One region of the Bradyrhizobium betae genome, then DNA from elsewhere that is predicted to be linked to it. Evidence: riboswitches for the same ligand, from Rfam matches in the RefSeq annotation. Region 1 holds a riboswitch; the other holds the start of a gene.
What was found. A riboswitch is a leader RNA that binds a small molecule or an ion and turns the genes downstream of it on or off. The one in region 1 is predicted to bind fluoride.

Region 1 (4,664 bases):
CGACGATTATGGGCCAGCCCGGCGTAATGTTGAATGTCTCGGGGCAATACGGGGCCAATACGGTCGAGGTGACCCAGCGCGTCGAAGAGGCGCTGGCGAGCTTGCGGCCGGGGCTGGAGAAGGCCGGTATTAAATTTCACGGCGATCTTTTTCGCCCGGCCAACTTCATCGATACGGCCACCAACAATGTCCGGGACTCGCTGGTTCTTGGTGGCATCCTCGTCATTGTGGTGCTGTTTCTGTTCCTGTTCGATCTACGCAGCGCAGCGATCGCCTGCACGGCGATCCCGCTGTCGCTGCTTGCCGCCGTCATTATCCTCGACGCTTTGGGGCAGAGCCTGAACACAATGACCTTGGGCGGGCTCGCGATCGCCATCGGCGAAGTGGTTGATGATGCGGTAATCGGCGTTGAGAACATCGTCCGGCGTTTACGCGAGAACAGGCGTTTGCCGGAACCTCGACCGGTGGGCCGGGTCGTACTCGACGCCTCGCTCGAAGTGCGCGGCGCTGTCATTTATGCGACCTTCGCGGTTATCCTTGTCTTCTTGCCCGTGCTGACGTTGCCAGGTCTCGCCGGCCGGTTCTTTGCGCCGCTCGGCATGGCCTATATCTTCGCCATTCTCGCATCGCTTGTCGTGGCACTGACGGTGACGCCGGCGCTCTCGATGCTGCTGCTCACCGGCCGCGGACGAGGAGGCGAAGGCGCGGGTGCGGTCGCGCATGATAGAGAGCCGCCCGTCGTTCGCTGGACGCGCGGGCGTTATGAGCGAATTTTGCGCGGTATCGCCATCCATCCGCGGACGGCGATCGCCGCCGCTCTGGTTTTTACCGTGGCCGGTTGTGCCGCCCTTCCGTTCTTTGGTAGCGCCTTCCTGCCCGAACTCAAGGAAGGGCATTTCATTCTTCACATGTCGGCTGTGCCCGGCACCTCGATTGCCGAATCCGAGCGCCTCGGCGCGCTTGTGACCAAGGCTCTGATCGCTCTGCCGGTGGTGCGCTCGGTCGCCCAGCACATCGGCCGCGCCGAGAAAGCCGACGACACCGCAGGCACGCATGAAAGCGAGTTCGAAGTCGACCTCAAATCCGGATTATCGGGCGACCAGACGGAAGGAGCGCAGGCCGACGTACATAAAGCGCTCCGCGGGTTCGCGGGAGTCAATTTCGCGGTAACGCCATTCCTGACCGAGCGCGTAGAGGAAACCTTGTCGGGCTACACGGCTGCCGTCGTCGTCAACATCTTCGGCGACGATCTCGACACGCTCGATCGCGCGGCACGGGACGTCGCGCGTACCGTTGGGGGTATCCAGGGTGCGGCGGACGTGCAATTGCAATCGCCGCCTGGCATGCCGCAGTTGACCATTCGACTCCGGAAAAAGGACGTGGAGCGCTGGGGCTTCGATGCGGTGGACGTCCTCGATTTGGTCCGCACCGCCTATCAGGGCGATGTTGTGGGCCAGAGCTATGATGGCAACCGGGTTTTCAACGTCATCACGGTGCTTGACGCCGAGAGCCGCAATAGTATCACCAAGGTCGGTGACCTCGCGCTACGCGCCCCGAGCGGCAGCTATGTGCTTCTCAAGCAAATCGCGGACATATACGAAACCGCCGGGCGCTATCAGGTATCTCATCTCGGCGGCCGACGTCTCCAAACGGTGACGGCGAACGTTGCCGGCCGTGACGTCGCCTCGTTCGTGCGGGATGCTCAGGCCGCGGTCTCTGCCAACGTAGAACTCCCGAGCGGGGGCTACGTGGAATTCGCCGGTTCGGCGCAGGCGCAGGCGCAATCCCGGCGCGACCTGCTGATTCATTCGTCGATCGCCGCAATCGGCGTGGTGCTGCTGCTGTCGATCGTAACGCGCAACTGGCGAAACCTGCTGCTCGTTCTCGTCAATCTGCCCTTCGCGCTCGTTGGTGGCGTGCTGGCGGTATTTGCGACCGGAGGCGTACTCTCACTCGGTTCGATGGTTGGTTTCGTGACACTGTTCGGAATCACGCTGCGCAACTCGATCATGATGATCTCCCACTATGAGCATCTGGTCGAAACTGACGGCATGCTTTGGGGTCTCGAAGCTGCAATCAAAGGCGCCGGCGACCGGCTGACGCCGATCCTGATGACCTCGCTCGTTACTGCGCTCGGTCTCCTGCCTCTCGTGATCGGAATGGGAGATCCAGGCCGTGAGATAGAAGGCCCCATGGCGCTCGTGATCCTGGGAGGCCTGCTGACCTCGATGGCCCTGAATTTGCTTGTCTTACCCACCCTAGCCCTGCGCTTCGGGCGGTTCGAGTCGGCCGTCGATGAACTCGGCGGCGGTTCGCCTGAATTGGCGAAACAAAACTCGAGCTAATATCTTACCAGTACCCGCAGCCGAATGTTTCCGGAACGAGCGAACTCATCGGCCATCTGGTGCTCTCGACCCCCGCAATGAGCGCGATCGATGCATTGTCGAGCCACGTCGAGCCGGATGAAAAGGCCAAACATTCCGGCGGCTACCCGTCCTCTGAATATAACGACAATATCGACGCGATCCGAACGAGGTCACGTTTCGGTCATCACACCCATCCTCCGACCGTTCGCAAACCCGTGCGACGGCGGCGTGGAGCGTCGACCGCTCTTCTAGGAACTTTATGCTTTCACTGGGACGATGGCCGGACGGCGCGTCGAGCATCGAACTCGGATCGATCGTTGACCGATTTGGTCGGAGCGACTAGTGTTGGAGTACAGATGGGGATGGAGTCCCCCGATACCCGCCCGTCGTGGGCTGATGACTCCTGCTGGGATGGGGCTGCAAAGCTCCGTCATGGCGGGAGCTTTGTTTAACCCGCCATAGGCGGGTTTTTTGTTGCCCTTCGATGATTGCAAGGGCAGCCGCATGGACATTCTTACCAGGCAATTGCGCGAATGGCTTAAATTGATCGCGGGCGATGGCTTTGCCGCGTCAATTCTTGCTGCCGTCGCCGCGGTCTGTTTTCTCGCGTTCGGATTGGGCGTGGCCTACGACCTCGTCGGCGGCCTGCTTGTCCTCGGACTAGTCACCGCTATCTTCGAAGCGCGGTCGCGCGCGAAGAATCGAAGATAGCGCGATGCAAGCGTATCTGATCGTGTTCCTTGGCGCTGGCATCGGCGGTGCTTTCCGACATGGAGTCAACGTCTGGTCCGCTCGCGTCTTCGGTCTGAATTTTCCCTACGGCACATTGATCGTCAACATCGTGGGGTCGCTGGCGATGGGTTTGATCGCCGGCTATTTCATGGCGAGCGGAAGCGCCTCCCAGCACTGGCGGTTGTTTCTCGCGACCGGCATTCTTGGCGGCTTCACTACCTTTTCGTCGTTCTCGCTCGACGTCGCCCTGCTTTATGAGCGCGGCGAGTTGGTGGTCCTCGCCTTTTACGTTCTGGCTTCGGTGTTGGCGTCTGCTACGGCGTTGTTCATCGGACTCTGGGCGACGCGGAGTTTAATTTCTTGAAAGGGTTACATCGGCAAAGGCATGTCGCGAGGGACGCCGTTTGGCCGACGCAAAGGAGCGCGCATGTCCTTTGACAATCCTGCTACGCAGCCATCGATCGACCGGCGTCTCGTCCTCGTCCGGCACGGCCAAAGCGAGGGAAATCTGAAGAACATCTTCACTGGCTCGCGCGATCTCGGTCTGACGGAACAGGGAATTGCCGAAGCCGGCAGTGTTGCGCAACGGTTGCAAGCGTTGGATGTTCGGTTCGATATCGCCTTCACCTCAAGGCTTCGACGGGCATGGCAATCGTGTTCGATCGTCCTGGAGAACATGGGACAAGCCAATGTCCGGCAGTGTCGCAATGCCGCACTCAACGAGCGAGACTACGGCGATCTCACTGGTCTGAACAAGGATGAGGCTCGAACGCGTTGGGGCGACGATCAAGTTCATCTGTGGCGCCGCTCGTATGATGTTTCGCCGCCGGGCGGAGAGAGCCTGAAGGATACGTCCGCACGGGTATTGCCATTCTTCATCCAAACGATCTTGCCCGCAGTCATGCGCGGCGACAGGACGTTAGTGGTTGCCCACGGGAATAGTCTGCGCTCCCTGGTCATGGTTCTGGACAGATTGTCGCCCGAAACAGTCACCTCGGTCGAGTTTGCGACCGGCGATATTCATCTTTATCGCCTCGCTGCCGATACGACCGTCGCGCAAAGGCAAGTCTCACTGGCATCAGGTGAAACATGACATTTCCCACATTCGTACCGGCAATACCGATCCAATGCTTCGCCCTCGATGCCATCGAGAAGAGCGCGACCGCTTTCGGCAAGCCCGTTTTGCTGATTCACGGCGACAATCATTACTTTTCCATCGAGCCGCTGAAGAACGGCAAGGGCCGCCCAACCCCAGGCGTCAACAACAGCGATACCCTGGTTCACGGGTTTCGTGCGCTGCGCGATCCCGATCCACCCGGCGTATCCGGATTCGCGCCGCTCATCATTCCAGAGAACGGCTTCGGGTGCACCAAAGTGAACTGCGGGCGAAATGGCATCCATCGGCGTCATCATCCGTTCGGAATTGCTCGTCGGAGAGCAGCCGCATGAAGAATTTTGTCAGTCCATCTTTCTTTCGGCTGTTCGATCTTTTGATGAGCACCCACAATCCGGGTTCGAAGCGATCGCATTGGACGTTGGACGGCGTCGAGTGCGCGAGAGAGAGGC
Region 2 (4,664 bases), on a different replicon from region 1:
GGGGAATGGCAGGAATGCGCCGGTTGTGCAGGTGCCGTCACGGAAGCGCGCGCACCAATTGCAACGCGGCAATGAGCGCGCCCACGGACAGCACGACCGATCCAATCATATAGGCCGCGGAGGCCCATGTTTGGCCGCGCTCGATCAGGTACCAGGCATCCAGCGAGAACGTGGAGAATGTCGTGTAGCCGCCGCAGATCCCGACCGTCAGGAAAATTCGGGCCGTCTGCGGCAGGTTCCATCTGGTCGCGAACAGCGCCGCGAAAAGGCCGATCAAGAACGATCCCGTCACGTTGATGATCACGGTGCCCCAGGGAAAATCGGTGCCGAACAGTCGGCCCGAGCCGATCGCGACGAGGTAGCGTACGACCGCACCGAGCGCTCCGCCCGCTGCGACGGCCAGAATAGATTGAATGTTCAACGTCTCGTTCCCCAATTTGCGCCGTACACGATCATTTCTCCTCCGCTGTCAGCCCGTTGCCGACGGCGAGCAGCCCCACCAGCGAGACCAGCGCGAAGCCGAGCCCGGCGAAGAACGTCACGGCAGGGCCATAGGCGTCCCACAGCGCTCCGGCGATCACGCTCGCGGCCAGCAACGCAAGGCCGGTGAACAGGTTGAAATAGCCGAATGCCGTGCCGCGCAGGCTCGGCGGCGCGGCGTCGGCGACGAGGGCCGAGAGCAGGCCTTGCGTCAATCCCATGTGCAGCCCCCACAGCACCACGCCGAGCGCGAGGCCCGCCAGGTTCGGCAGCAGCGCGAGCGCGAGATCGGCGACGGCGAGAAAGACGAGGCCGAGCGCGAGCAGGCCGGTGCGGTTGATACGGTCCGACAGCACGCCGGCCGGGTAGGCGGACAGCGCGTAAGTGATGTTCATCAGCACCAGCACCGCAGGCACCCACATCGCGTTGAGCCCGATGTTCTGGGCGCGCAGGATCAGGAAAGCCTCGCTGAAGCGCGCCAGCGTGAAGACGACGCCGACCGCCACGACGCGCCAGTAGACCGATCCAAGCTGCCGCATCGCGGCGAGATTGAGCGGATTCTTCGGGGGCTCCCGGCTCGGGTCCGGCTCCGGCTCGCTTACCGCGAACGCGATCAGTCCGAAGGACAGAAATGCCGGCAGCACCGCCACCCAGAACACCGCGGCGAAATTGTCCGCGGTCCACCACATCAGGCCGATTGCGGCGAGCGGCCCGACGAAGGCGCCGATGGTGTCGAGCGATTGGCGCAGGCCAAAGCTCGCGCCGCGCACGCCGGCCGGCGCGATATCGGCGATCAGCGCATCGCGCGGCGCGCCGCGAATGCCCTTGCCGACGCGGTCGACAAAACGTGCGGCCACCAGCCATCCGACGCTGGGGGCGATCGGAAACAGCGGCTTTGTGAAGGCAGCGAGCCCGTAGCCGAGCGCGGCAAGCAGCTTGCGCCGGCCGAGCCAGTCCGACAACGCGCCGGAGAAGATCTTTGTGATCGAGGCCGTCGCCTCGGCGAAGCCTTCTATGAAGCCGACGGTGAGCGTGGATGCCCCGAGCACGGTGACCAGATAGACCGGCAGCAGCGCGTGGATCATCTCGGAGGAGATGTCCATCAGCATCGAGACGAAGCCGAGCACCCAGATCCCTCTGGGCAGCGCGGCGCGCGCAGTATTCGGTGTCGTTGTCGTCACGTCCCCGCCTTCGTCCCTGGCCATGCCCTGGCCTTCGTTGTCAGGCAACAAAAAACCCGCCATCGGCGGGCTTGTCCATGCTCCCGCCAAAGGCAGAGGCTCAAAGATTGCCTCGCCTCAAGCAGGAGTCATCAGCCCACTACGGTCCAAGGATACGCCCCAAGGCCGCCGGGCGGTTATCGGGGGACTCCATCCCCATCTGTGCGTCCAGCCTAGCATGGAAATCGCGCCGGACAAATGGGCGGGAGAGCCCGTCCCGTGAGTCGTCGTTTTGCAGCTCGATGCGGGAGGCACTTGCGATGGAAGCTGCAGGTGATCGCGCGAGGCCTGGAGGCGCGAAAGCGGCGAGACGACGGCAGCTTTGCGCAAGGCGCGTCTGTTCCTGACCTGAATGTGAAGCCCAAGCGATCTTCGCGCTTTGCGGCAAGGCGATTGCATGTCACCATCGCGTCATACGACGGGAGACTGCGATGCGCATGCCGTTCTCGATCGGGGCTGTGCTGGTGGCCGGCGTTCTCGCCGGAGGTGACGTCGCGGGCATCGCGGCACCAGGGCCCAAATTTGAACCGTCCAAATCCGATCCGCTCAAGAATCGACCGCAGCGGCTGACGGCCGACAGGGACGCGCAGACGGTCGATGTCGAGCTGATCCTCGCTGTCGACGTCTCCTACTCCATGGACATGGACGAGCTCGCGATCCAGCGCGAAGGCTATGCGCAGGCGATCCAGTCGAAGGAATTCCTCCAGGCGTTGAAGCTCGGACCGAACGGCCGTATTGCGGTGACCTATTTCGAGTGGGCCGCCTCCAGCGACCAGAAGATCATCATCCCCTGGCGGCTGGTGGACGGACCCGAGACCGCGGACGCGGTCGCCGCCGAGATCATGAAGACGCCGATCCGGCGCGCCTCGCGCACCTCGATCTCCGGCGCGATCAATTTCGCGATGCCGCTGTTCGACGAGGATCCCTATCGGGGCCTGCGCCGCGTCATCGACATTTCCGGCGACGGTCCCAACAACAATGGCGGACCGGTCACGGCGGCGCGGGACGCCGCGCTCGAGAAGGGCATCGTCATCAACGGCCTGCCGATCATGGTCAAGGAGCCGTCCTACTCGACCATGGACATCGATAATCTCGATTACTACTACGAGGACTGCGTTGTCGGCGGCCCCGGCTCTTTCGTCATCTCGATCAAGGACCGCGAGAAGTTCAAGGAAGCGATCCGCACCAAGCTGCTGATGGAAGTTGCAGGCCGCACGCCCGAGCGTCCCGTGGTGCGGGTCGCGGACAAGGAGCCGCGCGTCAACTGCATGATCGGCGAGAAGATCTGGTCGGATCGCTGGGGGCGCTGACGGCGCTGCTGCGAATGGGGCCTTTTGCCTCGCCTCGCCCGAGGGTTGAATTTAACCGCTCGTTAACCAGTGCCGGGCCTAATCGGACTATGTCTGATTGTTTCCGCTCGGTATCTTGCCATTGCTGACCGGCAAGCGACCGAAAGCGGGTTCGTCAGACTCGTCCGCCGAGCAATCCGATGGCCATCGTCACGCAGAGCACCAGCCAGATTTCGCCCGCCAGTGAGCGGGTCTATCACCAGAGCAGATTGCTCGGTGAATGGGAGGGCAATTGGGCGGGCAACAACCAGCCCGTTGGCTTCAAGGTGGTCAATATCCGCGGCACCCGGGCGCAGGTCGAGTACACTCATAACGGGCACACCGAGCGCGGCTTTGGCCAGGTCAGCGGCGCGCTGATCACCTTCGGCACGATCACAGTCGGCACCAAGGACGGCAAGAACCTGGTGCTGTTGTCTTCCGCGGGCGCAGGCAAGCAGACCGCCAATCTCGAGAAGCAGGCGCCGCCGGCCTCGGACAGTCGCCTGATGGGAAGCTGGGGCGGCTATTCCAGCGACAACGGCAAGAGTGCGAGCTTCAAGGTCCTCGCCGTCGACGGCAAGGAAGCACAAGTCAGCGTCACCACCGACGGCGTCACCCGTCAGGGCACCGGCATCGTCTACAACAACGTCATCATGTTCGGGCAATCGCAAATCTCGACCAAGGACGGACAGAACGGCACGATCATCTACCAGGTCGGGAACAAGTCTTTCTCAGTGCCCGTGACGAAATATCCGCCGGCGGATTCATCGTCTTCGGTGGACAGGACGGCCTAGCCGCTCACGGCGGCTTGCGGCTCGACTACGCTGACTCCAGTGACGCCACCATCAATTCCGTCATCCTGAGGTGCGAGCGGCGCGATGCAAAGCATCGCGCCGGGAGCCTCGAAGGATGTATGGCCTCGATGCAGCGGGGCCGTCGCCCTTCGAGGGCCGCTAAGAAGCGGCCACCTCAGGGTGACGGTTATAGCATTGTGCGCGACTCTACTTCGCCGCGAGCGGTGGCAGTGGTGGCACGCTGTCGTTCGGTGCTTCCGCCTGCATCGTGATCAGCGTCATCGAGACCAGGTCATAATAGCCGATCAGGCCGATGATATCCATGATGCCGCGCTCGCCGAATTTCTGCTGCGCGGCGCGGTAGACGTCATCCGACACTTTCTTGTCGCGATAGAGCGCCAACACGAGGTCGTAGAGCGCGGTCTCGTCATCCTTCATCGCCTTCGGACGCACACCGTTCGCGACATCTTTCGCGACCTCCGGATCGAGACCGGCCTTCATCGCGAGCGGATAATGCGCGAACCACTCGTATTGCGCCGTCCACTGCCGCGCGGCGATCAGGATGGCGAATTCGCTGAGGCGCGCGGGCAGCGACGAATTCCATCGCAGATAGTCCGACATGGCCGAGAGCTTGGGTGCAAGCTCCGGGTTGCGGATATAGGCGCGGTAGGGCGGGTTGGTGAATTTGGCGTTGCGCGGCGGCACCGCGATCGCATCCGCCCACTCCTTCTGCGGTGGCGTGAGCTCGTCCGGCTTCAGCGGCACGAAGCGGGTCGGCTCGGCCGCGCCGCCGGCTCCCGGGATCGCTACGGTGACCAGCACAGCCAGCGCCAGGCCAAGAT

Region 2: linked by a shared signal. The riboswitch ahead of F8237_RS06625 (MFS transporter) and the one ahead of F8237_RS35605 (hypothetical protein) in region 1 are both predicted to bind fluoride.

What each region holds. Positions count from the first base shown of each region.
Region 1 covers NZ_CP044544.1:222,507-227,170, reverse strand. The annotation lists gene F8237_RS35610 (efflux RND transporter permease subunit) at 1-2,345, shown strand, start outside; fluoride riboswitch at 2,716-2,779, shown strand; gene F8237_RS35605 (hypothetical protein) at 2,871-3,077, shown strand; gene crcB (fluoride efflux transporter CrcB) at 3,082-3,462, shown strand; gene F8237_RS35595 (2,3-bisphosphoglycerate-dependent phosphoglycerate mutase) at 3,559-4,191, shown strand; gene F8237_RS35590 (hypothetical protein) at 4,188-4,547, shown strand.
Region 2 covers NZ_CP044543.1:1,374,503-1,379,166, reverse strand. The annotation lists gene crcB (fluoride efflux transporter CrcB) at 38-421, opposite strand; gene F8237_RS06625 (MFS transporter) at 453-1,685, opposite strand; fluoride riboswitch at 1,777-1,867, opposite strand; gene F8237_RS06620 (DUF1194 domain-containing protein) at 2,132-3,010, shown strand; gene F8237_RS06615 (hypothetical protein) at 3,190-3,822, shown strand; gene F8237_RS06610 (carboxymuconolactone decarboxylase family protein) at 4,030-4,664, opposite strand, start outside.